3 regions of the Micromonospora halotolerans genome follow, and region 3 is predicted to be linked to each of the others. Evidence: predicted binding sites of a transcription regulator. Region 3 holds the regulator's gene; each other region holds the start of a gene.
What was found. The regulator HrcA, encoded in region 3, represses chaperone genes, less so after heat shock. The targets are predictions, from matches to a motif close to GGTTNGCACNCTCNNNNNGAGNGTGCNAACC.
Positions count from the first base shown of each region.

Region 1: the regulator HrcA is predicted to act here: its motif matches at 4,302-4,332, upstream of groL (chaperonin GroEL).
Region 2: the regulator HrcA is predicted to act here: its motif matches at 977-1,007, upstream of groES (co-chaperone GroES).

Region 1 covers NZ_CP134876.1:2,942,404-2,948,325, reverse strand. The annotation lists gene RMN56_RS14035 (S8 family serine peptidase) at 1-1,117, shown strand, start outside; gene RMN56_RS14030 (GNAT family N-acetyltransferase) at 1,160-2,089, shown strand; gene RMN56_RS14025 (hypothetical protein) at 2,175-2,417, shown strand; gene groL (chaperonin GroEL) at 2,484-4,106, opposite strand; gene RMN56_RS14015 (hypothetical protein) at 4,380-5,600, opposite strand; gene RMN56_RS14010 (cold-shock protein) at 5,717-5,920, opposite strand.
Region 2 covers NZ_CP134876.1:3,289,722-3,295,643, forward strand. The annotation lists gene RMN56_RS15735 (THUMP-like domain-containing protein) at 1-829, opposite strand, end outside; gene groES (co-chaperone GroES) at 1,148-1,456, shown strand; gene groL (chaperonin GroEL) at 1,527-3,170, shown strand; gene RMN56_RS15750 (molybdopterin-dependent oxidoreductase) at 3,304-4,950, shown strand; gene RMN56_RS15755 (low temperature requirement protein A) at 5,009-5,922, shown strand, end outside.
Region 3 covers NZ_CP134876.1:3,881,636-3,887,557, reverse strand. The annotation lists gene RMN56_RS18510 (16S rRNA (uracil(1498)-N(3))-methyltransferase) at 1-450, opposite strand, end outside; gene dnaJ (molecular chaperone DnaJ) at 452-1,594, opposite strand; gene hrcA (heat-inducible transcriptional repressor HrcA) at 1,667-2,689, opposite strand; gene RMN56_RS18495 (DUF4870 domain-containing protein) at 2,921-3,544, shown strand; gene hemW (radical SAM family heme chaperone HemW) at 3,590-4,813, opposite strand; gene RMN56_RS18485 (enoyl-CoA hydratase-related protein) at 4,833-5,618, shown strand; gene RMN56_RS18480 (hypothetical protein) at 5,739-5,922, shown strand, end outside.

The sequences.
Region 1 (5,922 bases), 940 kb from region 3:
GACGCCGTACTACCTGGTCAACGCCATCGAGACGGACGGCGGGCCGGCCGTCCGGGCCTGGCTCGCCGGTCGACCGGAGGTGGCCCGGGTGCTGGTCAGCCAGCAGCTGCGCCCGTTGCCCGCGGCGGCGCCCCCGACCCGGGGCGAGGTGCCGGCGCCGACCGGCCCGACCTGGAACGTGTCGCTGATCGGCGCGGACCGGGTCTGGTCGGAGCTGGGCGTGACCGGCGCCGGCGTGGTGGTGGGCAGCTCGGACTCCGGGGTGGACGGCCGGCACCCGGCTCTGGCCGCCGGCTTCCGGGGCGGCGACGACTCCTGGTACGACCCCTGGGAGCACCGCCCGACGCCGGCCGACCGGGGCGGCCACGGCACGCACACGGTGGGCAGCGCGGTGGGCCGGAACGGGATCGGGGTGGCCCCCGGCGCGAGCTGGGTCGGCTGCGTCAACCTCGACCGCAACCTGGGCAGCCCGGCACGCTACCTGGACTGCCTCCAGTTCATGCTGGCGCCGTTCCCGCCGGGCGGGAACCCGCTCACCGACGGTCGGCCGCACCGGGCCCCGGACGTGCTGACCAACTCGTGGGGCTGCCCGCCGGTCGAGGGCTGCGACCCGGGAGCGCTGCGCCCGGCGACCGCCGCGCTGGCCGCGGCCGGCATCCTGGTGGTGGCCGCCGCCGGCAACACCGGCCCGTACTGCGGCTCGATCGCCGACCCGCCGGCGCCGTACCCGGACGTGCTCACGGTCGGTGCGGTCGACCGGGCCCGCCGGCTCACCGAGTTCTCCAGCCGGGGGCCGGCGGTCGGCGGCGCCGCCAAGCCGGACCTGGTGGCGCCGGGCGCCGGGGTGCCGTCGGCGTTCCCCGGGGGCGGTTACGCCACCCTGGACGGCACCTCGATGGCGACCCCGCAGGTGGCCGGCGCGGTGGCGCTCATGTGGTCGGCCAACCCGGCGCTGGTCGGCGACCTGAACCGCACCCGGCGCATCCTGGCCGAGACGGCCACGCCGGCCGGGGCACCCGCCGACGCGCCCTGCGGCGGCACCCGGAACCTCGTCGGCGCGGGCCTGGTCGACGCGTACGCGGCGGTTCGCGCCGCGCGGGCCGCAGACCTCGGTTAACAACCCTGTCCATTGGCCGGCGGATGACCTAGGGTCGCGTCCATGGACGTGGAGATCATCGAGCTGGGGCCCGACCGCCTGGCCGAGGTCGTCGACCTCTGCCGGCGCGCCCTGGACCTGCCGGAGGACGCCGCCGAGGCGCCGGCGATCGTGGCCACCCTCGCCGACCGCGCGGCGGCAGACCGTCCGGTGCTGCGGCTCGGCGCGGTCCGCGGCGGCACGCTGGTCGGGGTGCTGGTCGGCTCGCTGTCCGCGCGGGATCCGCAGGTCGGTCACGTCGACCTCGTGGCGGTGGCGCCGGAGGAGCGCCGCCAGGGGATCGGTGGGTCGTTGCTGGCCGAGGCGGAGGCCCGGCTCGGCGGGCTCGGCGCGGCCGAGCTGCTGCTGGCCGGGAACCCGCCGCAGTACGCCTGGCCCGGCATCGACGTGCGCTACACGCCGGCGGTGTGCGCCGCGCTGCGGCTCGGCTACCGGCAGGACCGGACGGCCTGGAACATGACGGCCGACCTGGGCGAGGGCTCGGCGGCGCTGCGCTCCACCGAGGCCGCCGAGCAACGGCTGGCCGGGCGCGGCGTGACGGTACGCCGGGCCGAGCCGGCCGACCTGCCGGCGCTGGCCGGGTTCGCCCGCGCGACCTTCGGCGGCGCCTGGGACGGCGAGCTGGCCGGCTCGGTCGGACGGCCGGACGCGGGCGCGCACCTGGCCGAGCGCGACGGTGAGATCCTCGGCTTCGCCGCGTACGGGTCGTCGCGGCCGAGCTGGTTCGGGCCGATGGGGACCGCCCCGGCGGCCGAGGGTTCGGGGATCGGCGGGGTGCTGCTGCGCCGCTGCCTGCGCGACCAGGCGGCGGCCGGGGTCGAGGCGGCGCAGATCGGCTGGGTGGGCCCGGTGCCGTTCTACTCGGGGGCGGCGGGCGCGCGGATCGAGCGGGTGTTCTTCCTGTACCGGAAGGCATTGAACGGACAGAAGTAACTAAAGTTACATAGACGGCAATAACGCCGTTCGGCCTCCTCGGCCATCGACCGGCCCCTACGGTCGGGGATTAGAGGAGGCGGGCATGACCACGGACGACGAACGGACCGACGACCAGCCGGCGAGCTGGCGACCGGTCGGCGAGCTTCCCGGCCAGCTGCCGTTCGACCGGCTCGACTTCGGCGACGCCGAGCAACTCGCGGAGATGACCGGGGCGGACGGACCCTCCGCCGAGGAACCACTGCAACCGGTGGACGAACCGATCCGGCTCACACCGCCCTACGACCGGGCGCACAAGCGACGCAACCAACGACCACTGCCGACCTGAGACAGACGCAAAGGGGCGGACCGCTGACGCGGCCCGCCCCTTTCGGCGTGCTGGGTGAAGCTGGACTCAGAAGTCCATCTCCCCGCCACCCGGGCCAGCCGGGGCGGCCGGGGTCTTCTCCGGCTTGTCCGCCACGACGGCCTCGGTGGTGAGGAACAGCGCGGCGATCGAGGCGGCGTTCTGCAGCGCGGAACGCGTCACCTTGGCCGGGTCGATGATGCCCGCGGCCAGCAGGTCCACGTACTCGCCGGTCGCGGCGTTGAGGCCGTGACCCGGGTCGAGGTTGCGGACCCGCTCGACGACGACGCCACCCTCGAGGCCGGCGTTGACGGCGATCTGCCGCAGCGGGGCGTCCAGCGCGATCTTGACGATCTGCGCGCCGGTCGCCTCGTCGCCGGCCAGGTCCAGCTTGTCGAAGGCGGTCTTGCCGGCCTGCACCAGCGCGACGCCACCACCCGGGACGATGCCCTCCTCGACGGCGGCCTTCGCGTTGCGGACGGCGTCCTCGATGCGGTGCTTGCGCTCCTTCAGCTCGACCTCGGTGGCCGCGCCGACCTTGATCACCGCAACACCGCCGGCCAGCTTGGCCAGGCGCTCCTGCAGCTTCTCGCGGTCGTAGTCGGAGTCGCTCTTCTCGATCTCGGCCCGGATCTGGTTGACCCGGCCCTGGATCTGGTCGGCGTCGCCGGCACCGTCGACGATGGTGGTCTCGTCCTTGGTCACCACGACCTTGCGGGCGCGGCCCAGCATGTCGAGGCTGACGGCGTCGAGCTTGAGGCCGACCTCCTCGCTGATGACCTGACCACCGGTGAGGATGGCGATGTCGGCCAGCATGGCCTTGCGGCGGTCACCGAAGCCCGGCGCCTTGACGGCGACCGACTTGAAGGTGCCGCGGACCTTGTTGACCACCAGGGTCGCCAGGGCCTCGCCCTCGATGTCCTCGGAGATGATCAGCAGCGGCTTGCCCGACTGCATGACCTTCTCCAGGATCGGGAGCAGGTCCTTCACCGACGAGATCTTGCTGTTGACGATCAGGAGGTACGGGTCGTCGAAGACGGCCTCCATACGCTCCGGGTCGGTCATGAAGTAGGCGGAGATGTAGCCCTTGTCGAAGCGCATGCCCTCGGTGAGCTCGAGCTCGAGGCCGAAGGTGTTGCTCTCCTCGACGGTGATGACGCCTTCCTTGCCCACCTTGTCCATCGCCTCGGCGATGATCTCACCGACGCTGGGGTCAGCGGCGGAGATGGAGGCGGTGGAGGCGATCTGCTCCTTGGTCTCCACGTCCTTGGCGAGCTTCAGCAGCTCCTCCGAGACGTTGGCCACGGCGGCCTCGATGCCCCGCTTCAGGGCCATCGGGTTGGCGCCGGCGGCCACGTTGCGCAGACCCTCACGGACCAGGGCCTGGGCCAGGACGGTCGCCGTCGTCGTGCCGTCACCGGCCACGTCGTCGGTCTTCTTCGCGACCTCCTTGACCAGCTCGGCGCCGATCTTCTCGTAGGGGTCCTCGAGCTCGATCTCCTTGGCGATGCTCACACCATCGTTGGTGATGGTGGGGGCACCCCACTTCTTCTCGAGCACGACGTTGCGGCCCTTGGGGCCGAGCGTCACCTTCACGGCGTCGGCGAGCTGGTTCATGCCCCGCTCGAGGCCGCGGCGCGCCTCTTCGTCGAACGCGATCATCTTGGCCATACGGCGTTGTCCTCCTGGACACTCACGGGCCACCCGAGGGTTCCCCGGATGGGCCGTCTGGTGTACGCACCTTGGGACGTCGCCACCTGGCGACGACGACGTCTCCTCGGTCGGGCCGGACAGCCCGCGACGACCGGCCCGTGCCGCTCCGGCGCCATTTCGACACCGGCACGGCCGTGGCCCTACCGCCCCGACCATTGGCACTCACCGTACGCGAGTGCCAATGACCTGTTTAGCACTCTCCCTAGCCGAGTGCAAGCACGCTGCCCCCGCTCAGCCGAGTTCCGCGGCCAGCCGGGCGGCGTTCACCGGGCCTTCGTGGGCCCGCTGTTCGGCGTACGTGGCGACCAGCCCGACGAGCTGCGCCAGGTAGGCCGGTGTCGCCAGCACCGCGCCGAGCACGGCCAGCGCCACGGCGCCCACGGCGGTGCCCGGGGCGGCCAGCGGGTCCACCCCGAAGGCGAGCTGGTTGACCAGCCCGAGCACCCCGTCCAGCACCGTGGCGGCGATCAGCGCGCAGATGACCAGCGCCACCCGGCCCAGCACCATGCCGAACCGCTGATGGAACATCCGCCAGGCCCGGCCGATGGGCTCCTGGCGCTCGAACAGGTAGATCGGCCCGAACAGGGCGAACGCGAACGCCGCGTAGAGGCCGGGCAGCAGGCAGAAGCAGGTGCCGACCGTGATCAGCAGCGAGGTCACGATGGTCCAGCCCCAGAGGCCGAGGGCGCGCCGCAGCCCGTAGCGGAGCGCCGCGCCGACCCCGACCGGCTCCCCGGCCGCCTGGCGGGCGACCACCCAGGTGCCGGCGGCCCAGCCGGCGCTCTGCAGCGGGCCGAAGATCAGGGCGGCCAGGAGCACCGCGCCGTAGAAGGCGAACACGTGCTCGAAGTAGCCGCTGGGCAGCACCGGGGTGCCGTCCGCGCCGGTGACCGGCTGCTCGGTCGGGGCGAGGGCGAGCGAGATGACCGCGATCACCGTCGCCGGGACGGTCTGGGTGAGCAACATGATCGGCAGGAGCTGCCGCCAGCCGCGCCGCAGCGCACCACCGCACCGGCTGAACCAGCCGCCGACGCCCGCGTGCGGCGGGGTGACCAGCGGATCCTGCGGGTCGAGACCCGGGTGCCAGCCATAGGGTTGGCCGGGCAGCGGGTAGCCGGGGTAGGCCGCGCCGGGCATCGGCGCGCCACCGGCCGGCCAGGCCCAGCCCTGCGGCGGCCCGGCCGGGTGCGGGTCCCAGGGCTGCGGCCCGCCGGATCCGGGCTGACCGGGGGCGGCGAACCCGCCCCACGCCGCAGGCCCCGGCTGGCCGGGGACGGCGGGCGCCGCGGGGTTGCCGGCCGCACCGGGGGCCGGCACGGCGGTCCCGTCGGGCGCAGCGGGCCGGACGGGTTGCGTCGGCACGGCGGGGTCGGCCGGGACGGCGGGCCGGCCCGGATCGGTCGGGGTGGGCGACCCTGGCTCGGCGGAACCCGACGGGGGCAGGTCGGACATGAACCCTCCTCAGCAGCGGCGGCTGGAACGGCTCATGATCTTCCACGGCGCGGGCCTGCGCCGCAGCCCCCTCGTCGGGGTGACGCGGCCGCCGATCGGGCGGCGGCCACGGAGGATCAGGCGATGACGCGGACCCGCTCGGCCTGCGGCCCCTTCTGGCCCTGGGCGATCTCGAACTCGACCCGCTGGCCGTCGTCCAACGCCTTGTAGCCGTCCATCTCGATCGCGGAGAAGTGGACGAAGACGTCCTGCCCGCCGTCGACGGCGATGAAGCCGTAGCCCTTTTCGGAGTTGAACCACTTCACGGTGCCCTGTGCCACGG
Region 2 (5,922 bases), 590 kb from region 3:
GCCGGTCCACCGGCGCCTCGGCGTCGCCGCCGCCGGTGAGCTGCTGGGCGTTGAGCTGTCCCTCCCTCTCCCGGAGCACGGTGGCGCGGCGGGGCACCCCGGCCAGCGCGCCGCACCAGAGCGCCGCCTCGACCAGGTCGCCGTCGACGCTCACCCACTCCGCCTCGGCGCCCGCCGGGATCAGCGCGTGGTCCAACCCCGGGGCCACCTTCACCACCGTGCGCGGCACCCGCTCGGCCAGCCCGGTGACGAAGTCCCAGGGCGGCGAGTAGGCGTTCGGGTCGAAGATCCGCCGGCCGGTGCCGGCCTTCCGGCGGGCCGGGTCGCAGAAGACCCCGTCGACCCGGCGCACGTCGAACGCCGTGGCATCACCACATTCCACGGTGAACCGGTCGGCCGGCCCGGCCGCCTCGGCGTTCGCGGCGGCCATCGCGGCGGTCACCGGATCGGCCTCCACGCCGTACACCCGGATGCCGGCGCGGGCCGCGGCGAGCGCGTCCGCACCGAGGCCGCACCCCAGGTCGGCCAGCGTGGCGACGCCCGCGGCGCGCAGGCGTTCCGCCCGGCGCCGCGCCACGACACCCCGGGTGGCCTGCTCCAGGCCCGCCCGGGTGAGGAACATGCCGTGCGCCGCCGGGCCGAACTTGCCCACCGCGCGCCGGCGCAGCTCGGCCTGGGTCAGCGCCGCCGCCGCGAGGCCGGCCGGCACCCCGGCGGTGCGGAGCGCCGCCGCCGCCGTCAGCGGGTCGCCGCCGGCCACCCGCGCCGCCGCGGCGAGCGCGGCCGACCCCTCGGGGGTACGCAGGGCGGCGAACTGTTCCAGGTCCACCCGGGCATTCTCCCGGCTCCGTGCAGGCGGCCGGCCCGGACCCCTGGCGCGCGCCGTCGTCGACCCCGGTACGGCCCGAGGCCGGCGACACGAGGCGCGGCTCGTTGGCACTCTCCTTGACGGAGTGCTAGCCGAGGAATAACCTGCGATTAGCACTCTCACCCTGAGGGTGCCAACGCCCGGGCCCTGGTGTCCGGGGGTTGAGCGCCAGGCGGACCGGCACCCGCGACGACGGCCCCGCCCGGTGGCATGTGGCAGATTGACGCCGGTCGGCGTGCCGACCGGCAACGACACCAAGTACCCCAGGAGGGTATGCCCGTGACTACCGCGACCAAGGTTGCGATCAAGCCGCTCGAGGACCGCATCGTGGTCCAGGCGAACGAGGCCGAGACCACCACCGCCTCGGGCATCGTGATCCCCGACACCGCCAAGGAGAAGCCGCAGGAGGGCACCGTCCTCGCTGTCGGCCCGGGCCGGATCGACGACAAGGGCAACCGCGTGCCGATCGACGTCAAGGTCGGCGACACCGTCCTCTACTCGAAGTACGGCGGCACCGAGGTCAAGTACGCCGGCGAGGAGTACCTGGTGCTCTCCGCCCGCGACGTCCTCGCGGTCATCGAGAAGTAAGCAACCGATCAGTGTCGTTGCCCCGGTCCGGCTCGCCGGGCCGGGGCAGCGTCGCTTCGAAGGGATACAGATGGCGAAGATCCTGAGTTTCTCGGACGACGCCCGGCACCTGCTGGAGCACGGTGTCAACGCCCTCGCGGACGCGGTCAAGGTCACTCTCGGCCCGCGCGGGCGCAACGTCGTCCTGGACAAGAAGTTCGGTGCGCCCACGATCACCAACGACGGCGTGACCATCGCCAAGGAGATCGAGCTCACCAACCCGTACGAGAACCTCGGCGCGCAGCTGGTCAAGGAGGTGGCGACCAAGACCAACGACGTCGCCGGCGACGGGACCACCACCGCGACCGTGCTGGCCCAGGCCATGGTTCGCGAGGGCCTGCGGAACGTGGCCGCCGGCACCAACCCGATCGGCCTCAAGCGGGGCGTCGACGCGGCGGCCGCCAAGGTCTCCGAGGCGCTGCTCGGCCGGGCCGTCGAGGTGGCCGACAAGGAGTCGATCGCGCACGTCGCGACGATCTCCGCGCAGGACGCCACGATCGGCGAGCTGATCGCCGAGGCGATGGAGCGGGTCGGCCGCGACGGTGTCATCACCGTCGAGGAGGGCTCCGCCCTCACCACCGAGCTGGAGGTCACCGAGGGCCTCCAGTTCGACAAGGGCTTCATCTCGCCGAACTTCGTGACCGACGTGGAGGGGCAGGAGGCGGTCCTCGAGGACCCGTACATCCTGATCACCACGCAGAAGATCTCGGCGATCGAGGAGCTGCTGCCGCTGCTGGAGAAGGTCCTCCAGAACAGCAAGCCGCTGCTCATCATCGCCGAGGACGTCGAGGGCCAGGCCCTGTCCACGCTGGTGGTCAACGCGATCCGCAAGACCATCAAGGTCTGCGCCGTGAAGGCCCCCGGCTTCGGTGACCGCCGCAAGGCGATGCTCCAGGACATGGCGATCCTGACCGGCGCCGAGCTGGTCGCCCCGGAGCTGGGCTACAAGCTCGACCAGGTCGGCCTGGAGGTGCTCGGCACCGCCCGGCGCGTCGTGGTCGACAAGGAGAACACCACCGTCGTCGACGGTGGCGGCCAGGCCGCCGAGGTCGCCGACCGGGTCGCCCAGATCCGCAAGGAGATCGAGGCCTCGGACTCCGAGTGGGACCGGGAGAAGCTGGCCGAGCGGCTGGCGAAGCTCTCCGGCGGCATCGCGGTGATCAAGGTCGGCGCGGCCACCGAGGTCGAGATGAAGGAGCGCAAGCACCGCATCGAGGACGCCATCGCCGCGACCAAGGCCGCGGTCGAGGAGGGCACGGTCCCGGGTGGCGGCGCCGCCCTGGTCCAGATCCTGCCGGTGCTCGACGACGACCTGGGCTTCACCGGTGACGAGAAGGTCGGCGTCTCGATCGTGCGCAAGGCGCTGGTCGAGCCGCTGCGCTGGATCGCCCAGAACGCCGGCCACGACGGCTACGTGGTGGTGCAGAAGGTCGCCGCCAAGGAGTGGGGCAACGGCCTCGACGCCGCCACCGGCGAGTACGTCGACCTGGTCAAGTCCGGCATCCTCGACCCGGTGAAGGTGACCCGCAACGCGGTCACCAACGCCGCGTCGATCGCCGGCCTGCTGCTCACCACCGAGAGCCTCGTGGTGGAGAAGCCGGAGAAGGCCGAGCCGGGCGACGCCGGTCACGGCCACGGCCACGGGCACGGCCACCAGCACGGCCCGGGCTTCTGATCCCGAGCCGTACGGCCTGACGTCAGGGCACACCGCCGGCCGGCGGTGTGCCCTGACCCGTATCTGCTTACGGAACGCTGACGAGGTTGGCGGTCGGCCGCTCCGACCGACGACACTGGTCGCCGTGAGCAACATGTCGCGCGGTCAGGCCGCGCTGGCCGGGGTCACGGCCGCGGCCGTCGCGATCGGCGTGGCCGAACCGGTGGCCGTCCTCACCGGCCCCCGGTCCGCCCCGATCATCGCGGTCGGCGGGCTGGTCGTCGACGTCGTGCCGGAGCCGCTCAAGCAGTTCGCCATCGCGGTCTTCGGCCGGTACGACAAGATCGCTCTCCTGGTCGGCACGGCGGTGCTGCTGGCGGCGATCGCGGCGCTGGTCGGCGTGCTGGCGGCCCGGCGGCTCCGGATCGGCCTGGCCGGCATCGCGGCGTTCGCCGCCCTCGGGGTGGCCGCCGCGGTGACCCGGGCCGGCGCGGACGCCTTCGACGCGCTGCCCTCCCTGGTCGGCGGCCTGCTGGGGGCGCTGACGCTCTGGGCCTTCGTGGCGGGTCCGCTGGGAGCGGACGCCGGGCCGCGGACGGCGCCGGCCACGCCGGAGCCGGACGGGACCACGCCGTCCACGGTCGCGCCGTCCGCGCCCGCCCCGCCGCCGGCCGTGGCCGCGCTCGCACGGGACGAGACTCCGGCCGGGTGGGAACCGCTCGACGGCGGCGACCAGGAGTCGCGCCGCCGGTTCCTGCGCGGTGTCGGCCTGCTCGCCGGCACGGCGGCGGTCGCCGGGCTCGGCGGGCACTGGCTGGCCGGGCGGCGGGGCGTCTCGGCGGCCCGCGAGGCGGTGCGGCTGCCCGCCCCGGCGGCGCCCGCCCCGCCGGTGCCGGCCGGCGCCGACCTGTCGGTGAGCCGGCTCGCCCCCTTCGTCACCCCGAACCGGGAGTTCTACCGGATCGACACCGCCCTGGTGGTGCCGCAGGTCGACCCGGCCACCTGGCGGCTGCGCATCCACGGCCGGGTGCGCAAACCGATCGAGCTGAGCTTCGACGAGCTGCTCGCCCGGCCGATGGTCGAGCGCTACGTCACCCTGGCCTGCGTCTCCAACGAGGTGGGCGGCGACCTCATCGGCAACGCCCGCTGGCTGGGCGTGCCGATCAGGGAGCTGCTGGACGAGGTCGAGCCGGAGGAGGGGGCGGACCAGGTGGTCGGCCGCTCGGTCGACGGCTGGACCTGCGGCACCCCCACGGCGGTCCTTCGGGACGGGCGGGACGCGCTGCTCGCGGTCGGGATGAACGGCGAGCCGCTGCCGGTCGAGCACGGCTTCCCGGTGCGGATGGTGGTGCCCGGCCTCTACGGGTACGTCTCGGCCTGCAAGTGGGTGACCGAGCTGGAGCTGACCAGCTTCGCGGACTTCGACGCGTACTGGGTGCCGCGCGGGTGGTCGGCGCAGGGGCCGATCAGGACGCAGTCCCGGATCGACACGCCGCGCCCGCGCAACCGGCTCACCGCCGGCCCGGTCACGGTGGCCGGCGTGGCCTGGGCCCAGCACCGGGGCATCCGCACGGTCGAGGTACGCGTCGACGGCGGCCCCTGGCAGGAGGCGACGCTGGCCCCGACGGTCTCGGTGGACACCTGGGTGCAGTGGTCGTGGCGCTGGGACGCCACCCCGGGCGACCACACCCTCCAGGTCCGCGCCACGGACTCCACCGGGGAGACGCAGCCCGAGCAGCGGCGCCCGGTCGCGCCCGACGGCGCGACCGGCTGGCACACCGTCAAGGTCACCGTCGGCTGACCCGGCCGCCTTTCGGGCAATCCGGAGATAGCGGTCCGATCCTCGCTAATCTCGTCCGGTGGAGGCGGGGAAGGGGCGCAGGCGCTCACTGATCCACGGCTACGGCGCGGCCCGGCGGGCGAGCTGGCTGGAACTCTTCTTCGACCTGGTCTTCGTGGTCGCGGTGTTCCGGCTCGGCCAGCGTCTGGTGAACGATCCGTCGGCGCGCGGAGTGCTGGTCTTCGCCGGCCTGATCGGCGCGGTCTGGTGGCTGTGGTTCAGCTTCTCCTACTTCGCCGACCTCTTCGACGACGACCGCCCGCCGAGCCGGCTGATGCAGATGACCGCGATGCTGGGGGTGCTGGCGCTGTCCGCCTCCCTGCCCGGCGCGAGCGCCGCCGACGCGAACCGCTTCGCGGTGACCTACGGGCTGCTGCTGGTGCTGCTCGCCGCCTCGTACGGCCTCGTGGGGTGGATCGACGTCGAGGCCAGGGACTTCTGCGCGTGGAACGCCGCCGGCTTCCTGATCGCCGCCGCGCTCTGGTCCGGCTCGCTGCTGCTCTCCCCACCGGGCCGGTACGGAGTCTGGGCGGTCGCGCTGGTCGTCAACGCCGCGATGTCCGGACCCCTCGCGTACGCCCTGGCAAGCTCGGCGCCTACCCAGACGTCGCACATGCCGGAGCGCTTCGGGCTGTTCACCATCGTCGTGCTCGGGGAGGCGGTTCTGGCGGTGGCGAACGGCATCGACGCCGGCGGCTGGCGACCGGTGTCGGTGGCGATCGGGGTGGCCGGGTTCGTCATCGCCTGCGGAGTGTGGTGGGTGTACTTCCTCGCCACGTACGACAGTGAGGCGGGCAACCGGGCGCTGCGGGCCGGGCGGCAGGCCATCGTGCGCAGCTACCTCTACGTCTACGGGCACCTGGTGGTCTACGCCGCCATCGTGACCGCGGGGGTCGCCGTCGAACTGGCCGCGGAGGCGGCGGCCGGTCACGG
Region 3 (5,922 bases):
GCCGGCCACCACCGGCAGCCACGGGCGGCGGGCCTGCTTGGCGGCCTCCCGGGCGGTGGCCGCCCACTTCTCCCGGGCGCGTACGCCCCGCTCGCCGCGCCACTGGGTCACCGAGCGGGACGCCGCCCACGGGACGATCTCGTCCACGCCGACCTCGGTCATCGCCTGCACGGCCAGCTCGCCCCGGTCACCCTTGGCGATGCCCTGCACCACGACCAGCCGGGGGACGGACGCGTCCTCGTACCCGCGGGAGGTGACCCGGAGGTCGAGGGTGCCCTTGCCGACGGCCGTGACCACGGCGCCGGCCGTGCCGCCCCGCCCGTCGGCGAGCAGCAGCTCCTCGCCGACGCGCAGCCGCTGCACGGTGGCCGCGTGGTGCCCCTCGGGGCCGTCCAGCGTCAGCGTGTCACCGGTGGGCAGCGCCTCGACCAGGAACAGCGGCGCCGACACCTCAGGCGTGCCCGTTGAAGGCGTCGCGCATCCGGGAGAAGAAGCCGCCCTGCTTGGTCAGCTCGGCGACCTCCTCGCCGCGGGTCTTGGCGAAGTCGCGCAGCATCCGCTCCTGGTCGGCGTCGAGCTTGGTCGGGGTCCGCACGTCCAGGTGGACGTAGAGGTCGCCCCGGCCGGTGCCGCGCAGGTGCGGTACGCCCCGGGCGCGCAGCCGCAGGGTGCTGCCCGGCTGGGTGCCCGACTTGACGTCGACCGTCTCCTCGCTGTCCAGGGTCTTGATGGTCAGCCGGGTGCCGAGCGCGGCCGCGGTCATCGGCACGGTGACCCGGCAGTGCAGGTCGTCGCCCTTGCGGGAGTAGACGTCGTGCGGCCGCTCGTGGATCTCCACGTAGAGGTCGCCGGCGGTGCCGCCGCCCGGACCGACCTCGCCCTGCTGGGCCAGCCGGATCCGCATGCCGTCCTCGACGCCCGCCGGGATCTTGACGGTGAGCGAGCGCCGGGTGCGCACCCGGCCGTCGCCCGCGCAGGTCGGGCAGGGGTGCGGGATGGTGGTGCCGTAGCCCTGGCAGACCGTGCACGGCCGGGCCGAGACCACCTGGCCGAGGAAGGTCCGCTGCACCGACTGCACCTCGCCCCGGCCGCCGCACGCCTCGCAGGTGGCCAGGTGGGTGCCCGCCGCGGTGCCCGCGCCGGAGCAGGTGGTGCAGAGCACGGCGGTGTCGACGGTGATCGGCGCCTCGACGCCGAACGCCGTCTCGTTCAGGTCCAGCTCCAGCCGCAGGATCGCGTCGGCGCCCGGCCGGGTACGCGGCCGCGGGCCGCGGCTGCCGCCCGCCGCCCCGCCGAAGAAGGCGTCCATGATGTCCTGGAAGCCGACGAACGGGCCGGCGCCGCCCGGACCACCCGGACCCGCGCCCCCGCCGCCCGGGGCGAGCGGGTCGCCACCCAGGTCGACGATCTGCCGTTTCCGATCGTCCGAGAGGACCTCGTACGCGGCGTTGATGTCCTTGAACTTCTCCTGTGCCTCCGGGTCCGGATTGACGTCCGGGTGGAACTGCCGCGCCAGCTTGCGGTAGGCGCGCTTGATCTCGTCGTCGGAGGCGTCCCGGCTCACGCCGAGAATGCCGTAGTAGTCCCTGGCCACTGCGTTCGGTGTCCTCATGTTCGTCTCGCGTTGCGCCGGTCGGCGGCCGGAGCCGGCCGTCGGTCTGACTGGTCAGTTCTGGGCCAGCAACTCGCCCACGTAGCGTGCCACGGCCCTCACCATGGCGATATTGCCGGGGTAGTCCATCCGGGTCGGCCCGAGCACGCCGAGCCCACCGACGATCGTGCTGCCCGGGCCGTACCCGGTGCTGACCACCGAGGCGGCGCGCAGGTTGTCGATCTCGTTCTCGTCGCCGATGAGCACCCGGGTGGTGCTCGGCTCGGTCTCGCCGATCAGCTTGAGCAGCACGACCTCCTCCTCGAGCGCCTCGAGGATCGGGCGCAGCGAGCCCTGGAAGTCGAGCAGGCCGCCCCGGGTCAGGTTGGCCGTGCCGGCCAGCGCGATGCGCTCCTCGTGCCGTTCGACGAGGGTCTCCAGCAGCACGGTGGAGAGCGTGGCCATGGCCGGGCGCAGCTGCGGGGTGGACTCGTCGACGAGGGCCTGCACCAGCGGCGGGGTGTCGGACAGCCGGCTGCCGACGAGCTTTTCGTTGACCAGGCGGCGCAGGTGGGTGACGTCCTCGGCCGGGATCGGGCCGGGCATCTCGACCAGCCGCTGCTCGACCCGGCCGGTGTCAGCGATCATGACGACCATCAGCCGGGTGGTGGAGATCGGCACCAGCTCCAGGTGGCGCACCTTGGAGCGGGCCAGGCTCGGGTACTGCACGACGGCGACCTGCCGGGTGAGCTGGGCCAGCAGCCGGACGGTGCGGTGCACCACGTCGTCCAGGTCGACCGCGCCGACCAGGAAGCGCTCGATCGCCCGGCGCTCGGCCGGGCTGAGCGGCTTGACCCGGGAGAGCCGGTCGACGAACAGCCGGTAGCCGCGGTCGGTGGGCACCCGGCCGGCACTGGTGTGCGGCTGCCGGATGTAGCCCTCCTCCTCCAGCACCGCCATGTCGTTGCGGACGGTCGCCGGGGAGACACCCAGCTGGTGGCGCTCGACCAGGGCCTTGCTGCCGACCGGCTCCTGCGTGGCGACGTAGTCCTCGACGATCGCGCGCAGCACGGCGAGCTTGCGGTCGTCGAGACCCATCTCCCCACCTCCTGACGCACCTCGTCCGCCCCGGCGCGCGGCGTCCGCCGGGCGTCTGGCACTCGACTGTAGCGAGTGCCAGTCTACGTCGGCCGGCCCGCCGACGCGATGATCAGCGACGTACCTCCGGTGGGGCCCGCGGCACACCGGACCCGCCAGGGCCGAACAGCCGGACATCCCGGGCGATGTCGCTCTGGTGCGCCCTTGCCTCCGGGACCTACCGTGACGTCCATGACTGAACCTCCTCGCCCTCCCGGAGCGGGGGACTCCGGCGCACCGCCGCCGGAGCCGACCCCCCCGTCGGCACCGTACGGCTCGTCGCCGGCCGGCGAACCACCCACCGCACCACTGTCCGGGGCACCGGCGGGGGGCGGCTATCCCCCGCCCGGTGGCTATGCCCCGCCTCCCGGCGGACAGCCGCCGTCGGGCGGCTACCCACCCCCCGGCGGCTATCCCCCGCCGGGTGGCGGCTACCCGGGCGGCGGCTCCTACGGGCCGCCCGCCGGCTACGCCAACAACGACGACAAGACGTGGGCCCTGGTCGCGCACTTCGGCGGGGCGGCCGGGATGTTCGTCGGTGGCGGCGTGCTCGGCTGGGTGGCCCCGCTGGTCGCCCTGCTCGCCCGCGGCAACCAGTCGCCGACCGTCCGCGCGCACGCGATCGCCGCGCTGAACTTCCAGCTCATCTGGTCGATCATCGCGGTGGTCGGCTGGATTCTCGCCTGCATCCTGATCGGTTTCGTGATCGCTCTCGGCGCGATGATCATCGGCATCATCTTCGGCATCCTGGCCGGGGTGAAGGCCAACGAGGGCCAGCTCTACCGCTACCCGATGTCGGCCAGCCTGATCAAGTGACCCGCCCTCCGGCCGGTTCCCCTTTCCGGGGGCCGGCCGGTCCGGTCAGGGCAGCAGGTCGCGGACGACCGCGTCGGCCAGCAGCCGGCCGCGCAGGGTGAGCACCGCCTGCCCGGCGGCGTACGCGCCGGCGTCCAGCAGGCCGCCGGCCCGGGCCCGCTCGGCGCCCGCCCGGCCCGCCTCGTCGAGCCCGGACAGGGGCAGCCCGTCGGCGAGCCGCAGCCGCAGCATCACGTCCTCCATGTGCGCCTCGTCCGGCGTGAGCACCTCCCGGGCCAGGCCGGGCGACTCCCCGGCGGCCAGCCGCTGGGCGTACGCCGTCGGGTGCTTGACGTTCCACCAGCGCACCCCGCCGACGTGGCTGTGCGCCCCCGGGCCGAGGCCCCACCAGTCGGCGCCGGTCCAGTAGAGCAGGTTGTGCCGGCACCGGGCCGCCTCGGAGCGGGCCCAGTTGGAGACCTCGTACCAGGAGAAGCCGGCCGCCGCGAGGGCCGCCTCCGCGGCCAGGTAGCGGTCCGCCGCCACGTCGTCACTGGGGTACGGCAGCTCGCCGCGGCGCATCCGCGCGGCCAACCGGGTGCCGTCCTCCACGATGAGGGCGTACGCGCTGACGTGGTCCACCCCCGCCGCGACCACCTGGTCCAGCGAGGCGGCGAAGTCCTCGGCCGACTCCCCCGGCGTGCCGTAGATCAGGTCCAGGTTCACGTGCTCGAACCCGGCGTCCCGCGCCTCCAGCGCCGCGGCGGTGGCACGGCCGGCGCTGTGCTGCCGGTCGAGGATCGCCAGCACCCCGGGCGCCGCGGACTGCATGCCCAGCGAGATCCGGGTGTAGCCGGCGGCCCGCAGCGTCTTGAGCGACTCCGGGGTGACCGTCTCGGGGTTGGCCTCGGTGGTCACCTCGGCGTCGGCCGCCAGCCCCCAGGTGCGGTCGATGCCGTCGAGGATCCGGGCCAGGTCGTCGGCGGGCAGCAGGGTGGGGGTGCCGCCGCCGACGAAGACGGTGTCCACCCGGGGCGGCGGGGTGTCGCCCAGCACCCGGCCGGCGAGAGCCAGCTCGGCCAGCACGGTGTCGGCGTACGTCTCGCGGCTGCCACCGCCGCCGAGCTCGGCGGCCGTGTAGGTGTTGAAGTCGCAGTAGCCGCACCGGCTGGCGCAGAACGGGACGTGCACGTACACGCCGAAGCCGCGCGCGCCGACGGAGCGGCGGGCGGCAGCGGGCAGCGCCCCGTCGCGCGGGACGGGTTCGCCTTCTGGAAGGACGCCGGGCATGGCCACTAGTGTGCCCGGCATGACCTCTCCGGACGCTCTCGTGCGGGTCGCCACGGCCCGTGGGGTGACCACCCTCACCCTGGACAGCCCGCACAACCGCAACGCGCTCTCCACCCCGCTGATGACCGAGCTGCTGGCCGGGCTGGCCGCGGCGGTCGCCGACGACGCGGTCCGGGCCATCGTGCTGGACCACACCGGCCCGGTGTTCTGCTCCGGGGCCGACCTGAAGGAGACCGCCGCCGCGTACGCCAGCGGGAGCGTGCCGGCCGGAATGCTGGGCGACGTGCTGGTCGCGGTGCGGGAGTGCCCGAAGCCGGTGCTGGCGAGGGTGGCCGGGCCGGCGCGGGCCGGCGGGCTGGGCCTGATCGCCGCCGCGGACCTGGCGGTCTGCGCCGAGGAGGCGACGTTCGCTTTCACCGAGGTCCGGATCGGGGTGATCCCGGCGGTGATCTCGGCGACCGTGCTGCCCCGGCTGCACCCCCGGGCCGCCGCCGAGCTGTACCTGACCGGCGACACCTTCGACGGCCGGCGGGCCGCCGAGATCGGCCTGGTCACCGCCGCCGTGCCGGCGGACGCGCTGGACGACGCCGTGGCGCGCTACCGCGCCTCGCTCGTGAAGGGCGCGCCGAAGGCGCTCGCCGGCACCAAGGAGCTGCTGCGCCGGCCGGCCGCCACCGACCTGCGGGCCGAGATCGCCGAGTTGGCCACGCTCTCCACGGGGTACTTCCTGTCCGAGGAGGGCCGGGAGGGCGTCCTCGCGTTCCGGGAGAAGCGGCCCGCGGCCTGGGTGCCCGCCGGAGACTGAGACCGAAAGGCCCCCCGGACGCGGGGCGTGCCGGGGCGGTGACGCAGCGGGAGGCGTCCGGTCGGCCGACCCGGAGACGGGAGTGGGCGACGTACGCTTGGCGGGCTGTCGGGACTGGGGGTGCGGGTGCGAACGCGAGCGGCGATCGTGGCATCGGGTGTGGTGGTGGCGGTGCTGGCCCTGCTCGGCGTGTGGTTCGTCGCGAAGCAGTTCGGGCATCACCTGCGGCTGCCGCTGGCCAGCCGGACCTGCACCGTCCAGGCCGACGGCGAGGTCGTGCTCGGCGCCGACCAGATGGCCAACG